Regions from separate parts of the Planococcus sp. RAB007_Raresut genome, predicted to be linked through region 1. Evidence: a T-box and tRNA genes for the amino acid it is inferred to sense, from the RefSeq annotation. Region 1 holds a T-box; the other holds one or more tRNA genes.
What was found. A T-box is a leader RNA that pairs with one kind of tRNA and senses whether it is charged. The one in region 1 lies ahead of AC2Q9J_RS07500 (valine--tRNA ligase), so its partner is inferred to be a tRNA-Val.

Region 1 (4,390 bases):
CCTATAAGAAAACCCCGATTAACTTCTAGATAAATAGAAGTTGATCGGGGTTATTTTTATTGCATCATTTTAGTAAAAAGAAATCCCCAAAGATATGGAGCAAAACAGCGAAGACGCCTTGGGGAGCAGCCGGCAGTCGGTACCGCGACGTCCTGTCGCGCCGACTGCATGACACCCACTTCCTGTGGGCCCGAAAGCAAGCTGTTTTGCGGAATATCTGTTTCCAAAAATCTTAGAGATTCTTCAATTCCTCAATGCGCTTCTCAACCGTCGCGTGTTTTTCCAGATAGTCCGCTTCTTTCGCGCGTTCCTCTGCAACAACTGCTTCCGGCGCTTTTGAAACAAACCGTTCGTTCGACAGTTTCCCTTGAACAAGCTTAACTTCCTTCGCCCATTTCTCCAGCTCTTTATTCAAACGTGCAAGCTCTGCATCAATATCGATCAAGCCTTCCAACGGCATGAACAATTCCGCGCCGGATACTACTGCCGACATCGACTTTTCAGGCGCTTCGATATTCTGTCCGATCGTCAGCGTTTCCGGGTTGCAGAAACGTTCGATGTAAGCGGAGTTCGCTTCCAGCACGGCGTGCGTTTCAGCGTCTTTCGCCGAAATCGTCAACGGCACTTTCTTGCTCATCGGCGACTGAACTTCCGCGCGGATCGTCCGTACAGATTTGATCACGTCCACCAACAGCTTCATGCTCGACGACTGGCTTTGGTCCGTCAATGCCGGGTCCACTTTCGGCCACTCGGCAATCGTGATTGACTCGCCTTTTGTCGGCAGGTTCTGCCAGATTTCTTCAGTGATGAACGGCATTAACGGATGCAATAAACGCATCGTGTTGTCGAGTACGTAAGCAAGAACCGAACGCGTCATCCGCTTCGCATCTTCGTCTTCCCCGTATAATGGCAGTTTCGCCATCTCGATGTACCAGTCGCAGAAATCATCCCAGATGAAGTTATAAAGCAGGCGGCCCACTTCACCAAATTCATAGCGTTCAGCAAGCGACGTCACTTGTTCAATTGTTTCATTGAGACGTGTCAAGATCCATGAATCAGCTACAGATTTCTTGCCGCTGAGATCGATTTCCTCATACGTCATGCCTTCCATGTTCATCAACGCAAAACGGGAAGCATTCCAGATTTTATTGGCGAAGTTCCAAACGCTCTCCACTTTTTCCATCGAGAAGCGAAGGTCCTGGCCTGGCGATGAAGCGGTTGCCAGGAAATAGCGCAGCGAATCGGCGCCGTATTGCTCGATAACATCCATCGGGTCAACGCCGTTGCCGAGCGATTTCGACATCTTGCGCCCTTCCGCATCACGGACAAGGCCGTGGATCAATACATCATCAAACGGTTTTTCTTCCGTGAATTCCAGCGCTTGGAAAATCATGCGCGATACCCAGAAGTTGATGATGTCATAGCCTGTTACCAGCACGTCAGTCGGATAGTATTTCTTCAGCTCATCGCTGTCTTCCGGCCAGCCAAGCGTCGAGAACGGCCACAATGCTGACGAGAACCACGTATCCAGTACGTCTTCGTCCTGCGTCCAGTTTTCAGCGTCTGCCGGCGCCTCGTGCCCTACGTATATTTCGTTCGTTTCGTTATGATACCAGGCAGGAATCTGATGGCCCCACCATAATTGGCGTGAAATACACCAGTCGCGGATGTTTTCCATCCAGTGAAGGTAGGTTTTCTCAAAACGTTCCGGCACGAAATTGACGCCGTTTTCGCCTTTCTGCAGATCCACCGATTTTTGCGCCAATGGCTTCATATCGACGAACCATTGCGTCGACAGATAAGGCTCAACTACTGCCCCGCTGCGTTCTGAACGACCAACGGAATGCAGATGCTCTTCAATTTTGAATAAAACATCCATGTCCTGCAGGTCTTTGACAATCTGCTTGCGGCATTCGAAGCGGTCCATGCCTTCGTATTTGCCCGCATTTTCATTCATTGTGCCGTCTTCGTGCATGATCAATACACGTTCGAGGTTATGGCGATTGCCGATTTCAAAGTCATTCGGGTCATGCGCCGGCGTGATCTTCACCGCACCGCTTCCGAATTCCATGTCGACATAATCATCCGCTACAATTTCCATTTCACGTCCAATAATTGGAAGCGTCACAGTTTTACCGATCAAGTGCTTGTAGCGCTCATCTTTCGGGTGAACCGCAACCGCTGTATCGCCGAGCATCGTCTCCGGACGCGTCGTTGCGATTTCGATGTGGCCGCTGCCGTCTGTCAACGGGTAACGCATATGATAGAACGCGCCTTGCACATCTTTGTAGATAACTTCAATATCCGAAATCGCGGTTTTCGTCGCCGGATCCCAGTTGATGATGTATTTACCGCGGTAGATCAATTTTTTCTCGTATAGCTTAACAAATACTTCACGAACCGCTTTCGACAAGCCTTCATCCAGTGTAAAGCGCTCACGTGAGTAATCGAGTCCAAGGCCCAGTTTCGACCATTGCTGGCGGATATGCCCTGCATATTCCTCTTTCCATTTCCATGATTCTTCAAGGAAAGCTGCGCGTCCAAGGTCATAGCGAGACTTGCCTTCTTCCTTCAGCTTGCCTTCAACTTTCGCCTGCGTCGCGATGCCGGCGTGGTCCATGCCCGGCAGCCATAGCGCGTCGTATCCCTGCATACGCTTCATACGCGTCAGAATATCCTGCAGCGTCGTATCCCAGGCGTGGCCCAGGTGCAGCTTGCCTGTTACGTTCGGCGGCGGAATCACGATGGTATACGGCGTCTTGCCGCTTTCGGGTTTAGCTTCGAAATACTTGTTGTCGATCCACCAATCATAACGCCCTTTTTCAATCGATTGCGGATCATACTTGGTCGACATCTGTTCTGTCATAGAGATTCCTCCTCGTCTAGTCGCTGCGGGTTTTATCCCGTTTTAACGGTCAGTATGACTCCCAGTTCTTCGAACGGGAGATCAACTGACCATAAAAACCCGAATGGATCAACTAACATTCAGTGGGCAAGAACCCCACTGAATGAAGTTTCTCTTTTTTCCCATAGCGCTTGGTTTTGATGGGTTGAAGCATCTTCCTGAGCTTAAAAAAGGGTACAAAAAAACTCCTGTCGTCTCTACTTAAAGGACGAAGGAGTTTTCGCGGTACCACCTTTATACACAGGCGAAAAAAAGCCTGGCTCTCAAGTTCGATAACGGATTCGCATCCGGGTTCCGCTACTCGTGTTCACGGAATCTGCTCGGAGGTGACATTCAAATGCTGGTCCATGAAAACCTCTCACCACTCGGTTTCCTCTCTGAAATGCACGCACATTCTACTATCCTCTTCAACGCATCAGTATCTGATTAAATCCATTGTACTCAATTTCCTGTTTTAGCGTCAAGTTTTTTCAGCACATACGCCACTGCAGGCGCCGCAAGCAATAAAATAAAGAACAGTCGGAACAGATGGAAACTCGTGATGAGCGCAACGTCCGCACCCGAAGCGAGCGCCGTAATCCCCATTTCGGCCATGCCGCCGGGTGCCGCGCTCAGGAAGAAATCGAGAAACAGGTATTCCGGGAGCCAATCGGCCAGAATAAAAGCAATCAATACTGTGAACGCGATGAGCAAAACGTTGTTGACCACAATCGCAAACGCCAGCCGCATGCTCATATTCTCCCGCAGTTTCTCCATCTGCAGGCCGAGATGCGCGCCGACGAGCAGCTGGGCTAGGATAGTGAGAAGCGGCGGCATTTCGATGAGCGTGTTGCCGGTGAACGATTGCACAATCGCCATGACAAGTACGGGTGCCAGTAATTCCTTCGCCGGGAATGAAAACTTTTTCATGAGCAGGTAAATGAAAATGCCAAGTGCGATTGCCGGTAAAAATGCCAGCGGCGAAAATGAGAAATTGTTTGCCTGAGTGGCTGCGGTTGTCGTTTCCCTGCCGACAAAGAATGTTGTCAGCAGTGGCACAATCGTCACCACCAGGAAAATCCGGAACGTCTGCATCACTGACACAACGGTGACATTAGCGTTATTGACTTCTTCCGAAATCAGCACCATCTGTGACAAGCCACCCGGCATCGACCCGAGCAGACTCGTCTGCAGCGATTCGTTGGCCATCTTGCTGAACAGGAGCCCGAATAATAATGCGGCGATGATAACCGACACCGTCATAAATAGCATGTACGGCAAATCCACCCACATCAGCAGCACCGACTCACGCGTAAACGATGCGCCGATCATGACACCAAGGAGGATGAGGCCGATTGTACGAAAGATACGCGGCCAATAAAACTCAATTTCTGTAAACTGCCTGAGCAGTAAAAGTGCCAGCATTGGCCCAAGAAGCCACGGCAAAAACATGCCGATCTGCTGAAAAATAAAGCCGGCCGCAATCGCGACCAGCGCAGTGCGTAA
Region 2 (4,390 bases), 180 kb from region 1:
AGAGCCGCAGTGAATAGGCCCAGGCGACTGTTTAGCAAAAACACAGGTCTCTGCAAAACCGTAAGGTGACGTATAGGGGCTGACGCCTGCCCGGTGCTGGAAGGTTAAGGGGAGTGCTTAGCGCAAGCGAAGGTGCGAACCGAAGCCCCAGTAAACGGCGGCCGTAACTATAACGGTCCTAAGGTAGCGAAATTCCTTGTCGGGTAAGTTCCGACCCGCACGAAAGGCGTAACGATCTGGGCACTGTCTCAACGAGAGACTCGGTGAAATTATAGTACCTGTGAAGATGCAGGTTACCCGCGACAGGACGGAAAGACCCCGTGGAGCTTTACTGTAGCCTGATATTGAATTTTGGTGCAACTTGTACAGGATAGGTAGGAGCCAATGAACCCGGAGCGCCAGCTTCGGGGGAGGCGTCGGTGGGATACTACCCTGGTTGTATTGAACTTCTAACCCGCACCCCTGATCGGGGTGGGAGACAGTGTCAGGCGGGCAGTTTGACTGGGGCGGTCGCCTCCTAAAGAGTAACGGAGGCGCCCAAAGGTTCCCTCAGAATGGTTGGAAATCATTCGCAGAGTGTAAAGGCAGAAGGGAGCTTGACTGCGAGACGTACAGGTCGAGCAGGGTCGAAAGACGGGCTTAGTGATCCGGTGGTTCCGCATGGAAGGGCCATCGCTCAACGGATAAAAGCTACCCCGGGGATAACAGGCTTATCTCCCCCAAGAGTCCACATCGACGGGGAGGTTTGGCACCTCGATGTCGGCTCATCGCATCCTGGGGCTGTAGTCGGTCCCAAGGGTTGGGCTGTTCGCCCATTAAAGCGGTACGCGAGCTGGGTTCAGAACGTCGTGAGACAGTTCGGTCCCTATCCGTCGCGGGCGCAGGAAATTTGAGAGGAGCTGTCCTTAGTACGAGAGGACCGGGATGGACACACCGCTGGTGTACCAGTTGTTCCGCCAGGGGCATCGCTGGGTAGCTATGTGTGGCCGGGATAAGTGCTGAAAGCATCTAAGCACGAAGCCCCCCTCAAGATGAGATTTCCCATTGCGCAAGCAAGTAAGATCCCTCAAAGACGATGAGGTAGATAGGTTCGAGGTGGAAGCGTGGCGACACGTGCAGCTGACGAATACTAATCGATCGAGGACTTAACCAATTACTTTTATGAATTGCTTTGTTTGACCCGTTTCCATGTCGTTTATCCAGTTTTGAAAGAATAAAAAGGCGAAAAGCTGCTAAAAAAGGGCTTGTAAAACTCGCCAGAGTTGATATAATAAAACTTGTCTTTCAGAAATAACCACATAGTCCAGTGATGATGGCAAAGAGGCCACACCCGTTCCCATCCCGAACACGGCAGTTAAGCTCTTTTGCGCCGATGGTAGTTGGGGGATCTCCCCCTGTGAGAGTAGGACGTCGCTGGGCATACATATTGGAGGATTAGCTCAGCTGGGAGAGCATCTGCCTTACAAGCAGAGGGTCGGCGGTTCGATCCCGTCATCCTCCACCATTTATTTCTCTTTCGCCGGAGTAGCTCAACTGGTAGAGCAACTGACTTGTAATCAGTAGGTTGAGGGTTCAAGTCCTTTCTCCGGCACCACTCATTGCATGAGCCATTAGCTCAGTTGGTAGAGCATCTGACTTTTAATCAGAGGGTCGAAGGTTCGAATCCTTCATGGCTCACCATTTTTAATTTCATATTTGCCACGCGGGTGTGGCGGAACTGGCAGACGCACTAGACTTAGGATCTAGCGCCTTCGGGCGTGGGGGTTCGACTCCCTTCACCCGCACCATTTTTTGCGGAAGTAGTTCAGTGGTAGAACGCCACCTTGCCAAGGTGGAGGTCGCGGGTTCGACCCCCGTCTTCCGCTCCATTTTTTTGCAGACAAGCCGACCCTAAGCCGGGGTGGCGGAACTGGCAGACGCACAGGACTTAAAATCCTGCGGTAGGTGACTACCGTACCGGTTCGATTCCGGTCCTCGGCACCATTTGTTTGACAAAAACAGCAGCATTCATAGCAAGCGCCCGTAGCTCAATTGGATAGAGTACTTGACTACGAATCAAGCGGTTAGAGGTTCGAGTCCTCTCGGGCGCGCCATATTTTTTCATCCAGCATTGATAGTCCGGGAAGTAGCTCAGCTTGGTAGAGCACTTGGTTTGGGACCAAGGGGTCGCAGGTTCGAATCCTGTCTTCCCGACCATTTTCACGGGGCCTTAGCTCAGCTGGGAGAGCGCCTGCCTTGCACGCAGGAGGTCAGCGGTTCGATCCCGCTAGGCTCCACCATTTTTATATAAAGATCCAGGCGGCGTAGCTCAGCTGGCTAGAGCGTACGGTTCATACCCGTGAGGTCGGGGGTTCGATCCCCTCTGCCGCCACTTTTTTAGGACCTTTAGCTCAGTTGGTTAGAGCAGACGGCTCATAACCGTCCGGTCGCAGGTTCGAGTCCTGCAAGGTCCACCATCATATATTATCTCGGAGGAATACCCAAGTTTGGCTGAAGGGATCGGTCTTGAAAACCGACAGGGGAGTCAAATCCCGCGGGGGTTCGAATCCCTCTTCCTCCTCCATATTTTTAAAATGTGTGGACATCTTATTTTTGATGAAAATTAGTTCTTACTATTATCGCGGGGTAGAGCAGTTCGGTAGCTCGTCGGGCTCATAACCCGGAGGTCGCAGGTTCAAATCCTGCCCCCGCAACCAAATGGTCCCGTGGTGTAGCGGTTAACATGCCTGCCTGTCACGCAGGAGATCGCCGGTTCGATCCCGGTCGGGACCGCCATTTTTTCAAAAAATATGGGTCAGTAGCTCAGTTGGTAGAGCATTAGATTGAAGCTCTAAGTGTCGGCGGTTCGATTCCGTCCTGACCCACCATTTTTTGCGGGTGTAGTTTAGTGGTAAAACCTCAGCCTTCCAAGCTGATGATGAGGGTTCGATTCCCTTCACCCGCTCCATTATTTTAACGTTATGTTATGGGCCTATAGCTCAGCTGGTTAGAGCGCACGCCTGATAAGCGTGAGGTCGATGGTTCGAGTCCATTTAGGCCCACCATTCCGAAGTAGCTCAGTGGTAGAGCACCGCACTGTTAATGCGATGGTCGTAGGTTCGAGTCCTACCTTCGGAGCCATACTGGGGAAGTACTCAAGTGGCTGAAGAGGCGCCCCTGCTAAGGGTGTAGGTCGGGCAACCGGCGCGAGGGTTCAAATCCCTCCTTCTCCGCCAGTAATTGGCCCCTTGGTCAAGCGGTTAAGACACCGCCCTTTCACGGCGGTAACACGGGTTCGAATCCCGTAGGGGTCATATTTTGAAGAAAGCGTCCTGCATGAATTTGCAGGACGCTTTTCTTACGATTAGTCAATAGATTTTTCTCAACTTTAAAGAAGTTTTTTGAAATTCCCCCTCTTCTTGAAGGCGGAAAGTGGATCGGGTTAAAAATGAGCATGCCAAAAAAACCTCCGGCTTTTTCATTTTTTCGCAGGGGAAGAATGTGTTAAACTTTAGGTGCCACGGTGCAGGGGCTCAGCCTGTAATCGTAGCGTAATTGGTGTGTGACCAAGTGGTGGATCGTTTTGAGCAGCTTGTTCATACACGCCACCACGGCAACCTTATGACATTTGTTATAAGGTTTTTTTTTTAATTTCTGGTAATAATCCACCAGGTGGTTCTGCGACAGGCGCTTTTGTTTAAGCATGTTCATGATGATGATATAGAGCAATTTGCGGAGGTGTTTGTTTCCACGCTTATTGATGCGGTCCTTCGCGAGAAACTTGCCCGATTGGTACCGGCGGATGTCAATGCCGGCAAAAGCATTCAACTGTTTGTGATTCTCAAACCGGTGGATATCGCCGATCTCGGCAAGCAGGCGAACGGCGGTATTCTCCCCGATGCCCGGAATGCTTAACAGAATAGCATACTCATCCAATGGAGAAGCCAGCGCCGCCATTTTCTCGATACACGCCTCTTTCAGCAAGACAAGCTCCTGGAACCGTTTCGCGTACAGCCGGACCAGCTCACAAGACAGGTCATCGACCTTTACTGCGGGATTGGAACTGCCTGCGGCATCCAGCAGCTGGATGGCTTTTTCTTCTGCTTTTTTCGCGGACATCCGCTTCTCGGTGTTGGCTAGAATCCGGTTTTTGAGCACTGTCTTGGAGTACCCCAATACGAGGTCTGGATGCGGAAACAACTGCACCAACCGGAGAAAGAGGTCCGCTTTTGTCGTAAACAAGCCAGTCAGTTCAGGGAACGTGAGCTGCAGTTCCGCGTGCAGGCGTCCCCGGACGACGGTCAATTCATCGTCCAGATCGGCGTAATGCCGGGACAGCTTCTTGAATTGCCGGTAACAATCGGTTGAAGGCGTCTCCAAGCGGCGTTCATTTTGGAAATGACTGCTTGCG

Region 2: it has a tRNA-Val gene. The T-box ahead of AC2Q9J_RS07500 (valine--tRNA ligase) is inferred to sense a tRNA for this amino acid. The anticodon was not compared.

The regions. Positions count from the first base shown of each region.
Region 1 is NZ_JBXYIF010000003.1:181,423-185,812, reverse strand. Features, by position in the region: gene AC2Q9J_RS07500 (valine--tRNA ligase) at 233-2,866, opposite strand; T-box leader at 3,107-3,325, opposite strand; gene AC2Q9J_RS07495 (AbrB family transcriptional regulator) at 3,347-4,390, opposite strand, start outside.
Region 2 is NZ_JBXYIF010000003.1:9-4,398, forward strand. Features, by position in the region: partial or broken rRNA gene AC2Q9J_RS06540 (23S ribosomal RNA) at 1-1,153, shown strand, start outside; rRNA gene rrf (5S ribosomal RNA) at 1,303-1,419, shown strand; tRNA gene AC2Q9J_RS06550 (tRNA-Val) at 1,429-1,504, shown strand; tRNA gene AC2Q9J_RS06555 (tRNA-Thr) at 1,519-1,594, shown strand; tRNA gene AC2Q9J_RS06560 (tRNA-Lys) at 1,605-1,680, shown strand; tRNA gene AC2Q9J_RS06565 (tRNA-Leu) at 1,703-1,787, shown strand; tRNA gene AC2Q9J_RS06570 (tRNA-Gly) at 1,794-1,868, shown strand; tRNA gene AC2Q9J_RS06575 (tRNA-Leu) at 1,895-1,983, shown strand; tRNA gene AC2Q9J_RS06580 (tRNA-Arg) at 2,017-2,093, shown strand; tRNA gene AC2Q9J_RS06585 (tRNA-Pro) at 2,120-2,196, shown strand; tRNA gene AC2Q9J_RS06590 (tRNA-Ala) at 2,204-2,279, shown strand; tRNA gene AC2Q9J_RS06595 (tRNA-Met) at 2,298-2,371, shown strand; tRNA gene AC2Q9J_RS06600 (tRNA-Ile) at 2,380-2,456, shown strand; tRNA gene AC2Q9J_RS06605 (tRNA-Ser) at 2,471-2,563, shown strand; tRNA gene AC2Q9J_RS06610 (tRNA-Met) at 2,620-2,696, shown strand; tRNA gene AC2Q9J_RS06615 (tRNA-Asp) at 2,700-2,775, shown strand; tRNA gene AC2Q9J_RS06620 (tRNA-Phe) at 2,792-2,867, shown strand; tRNA gene AC2Q9J_RS06625 (tRNA-Gly) at 2,874-2,947, shown strand; tRNA gene AC2Q9J_RS06630 (tRNA-Ile) at 2,968-3,044, shown strand; tRNA gene AC2Q9J_RS06635 (tRNA-Asn) at 3,046-3,120, shown strand; tRNA gene AC2Q9J_RS06640 (tRNA-Ser) at 3,125-3,215, shown strand; tRNA gene AC2Q9J_RS06645 (tRNA-Glu) at 3,222-3,293, shown strand; gene AC2Q9J_RS06650 (IS110 family RNA-guided transposase) at 3,484-4,390, opposite strand, start outside.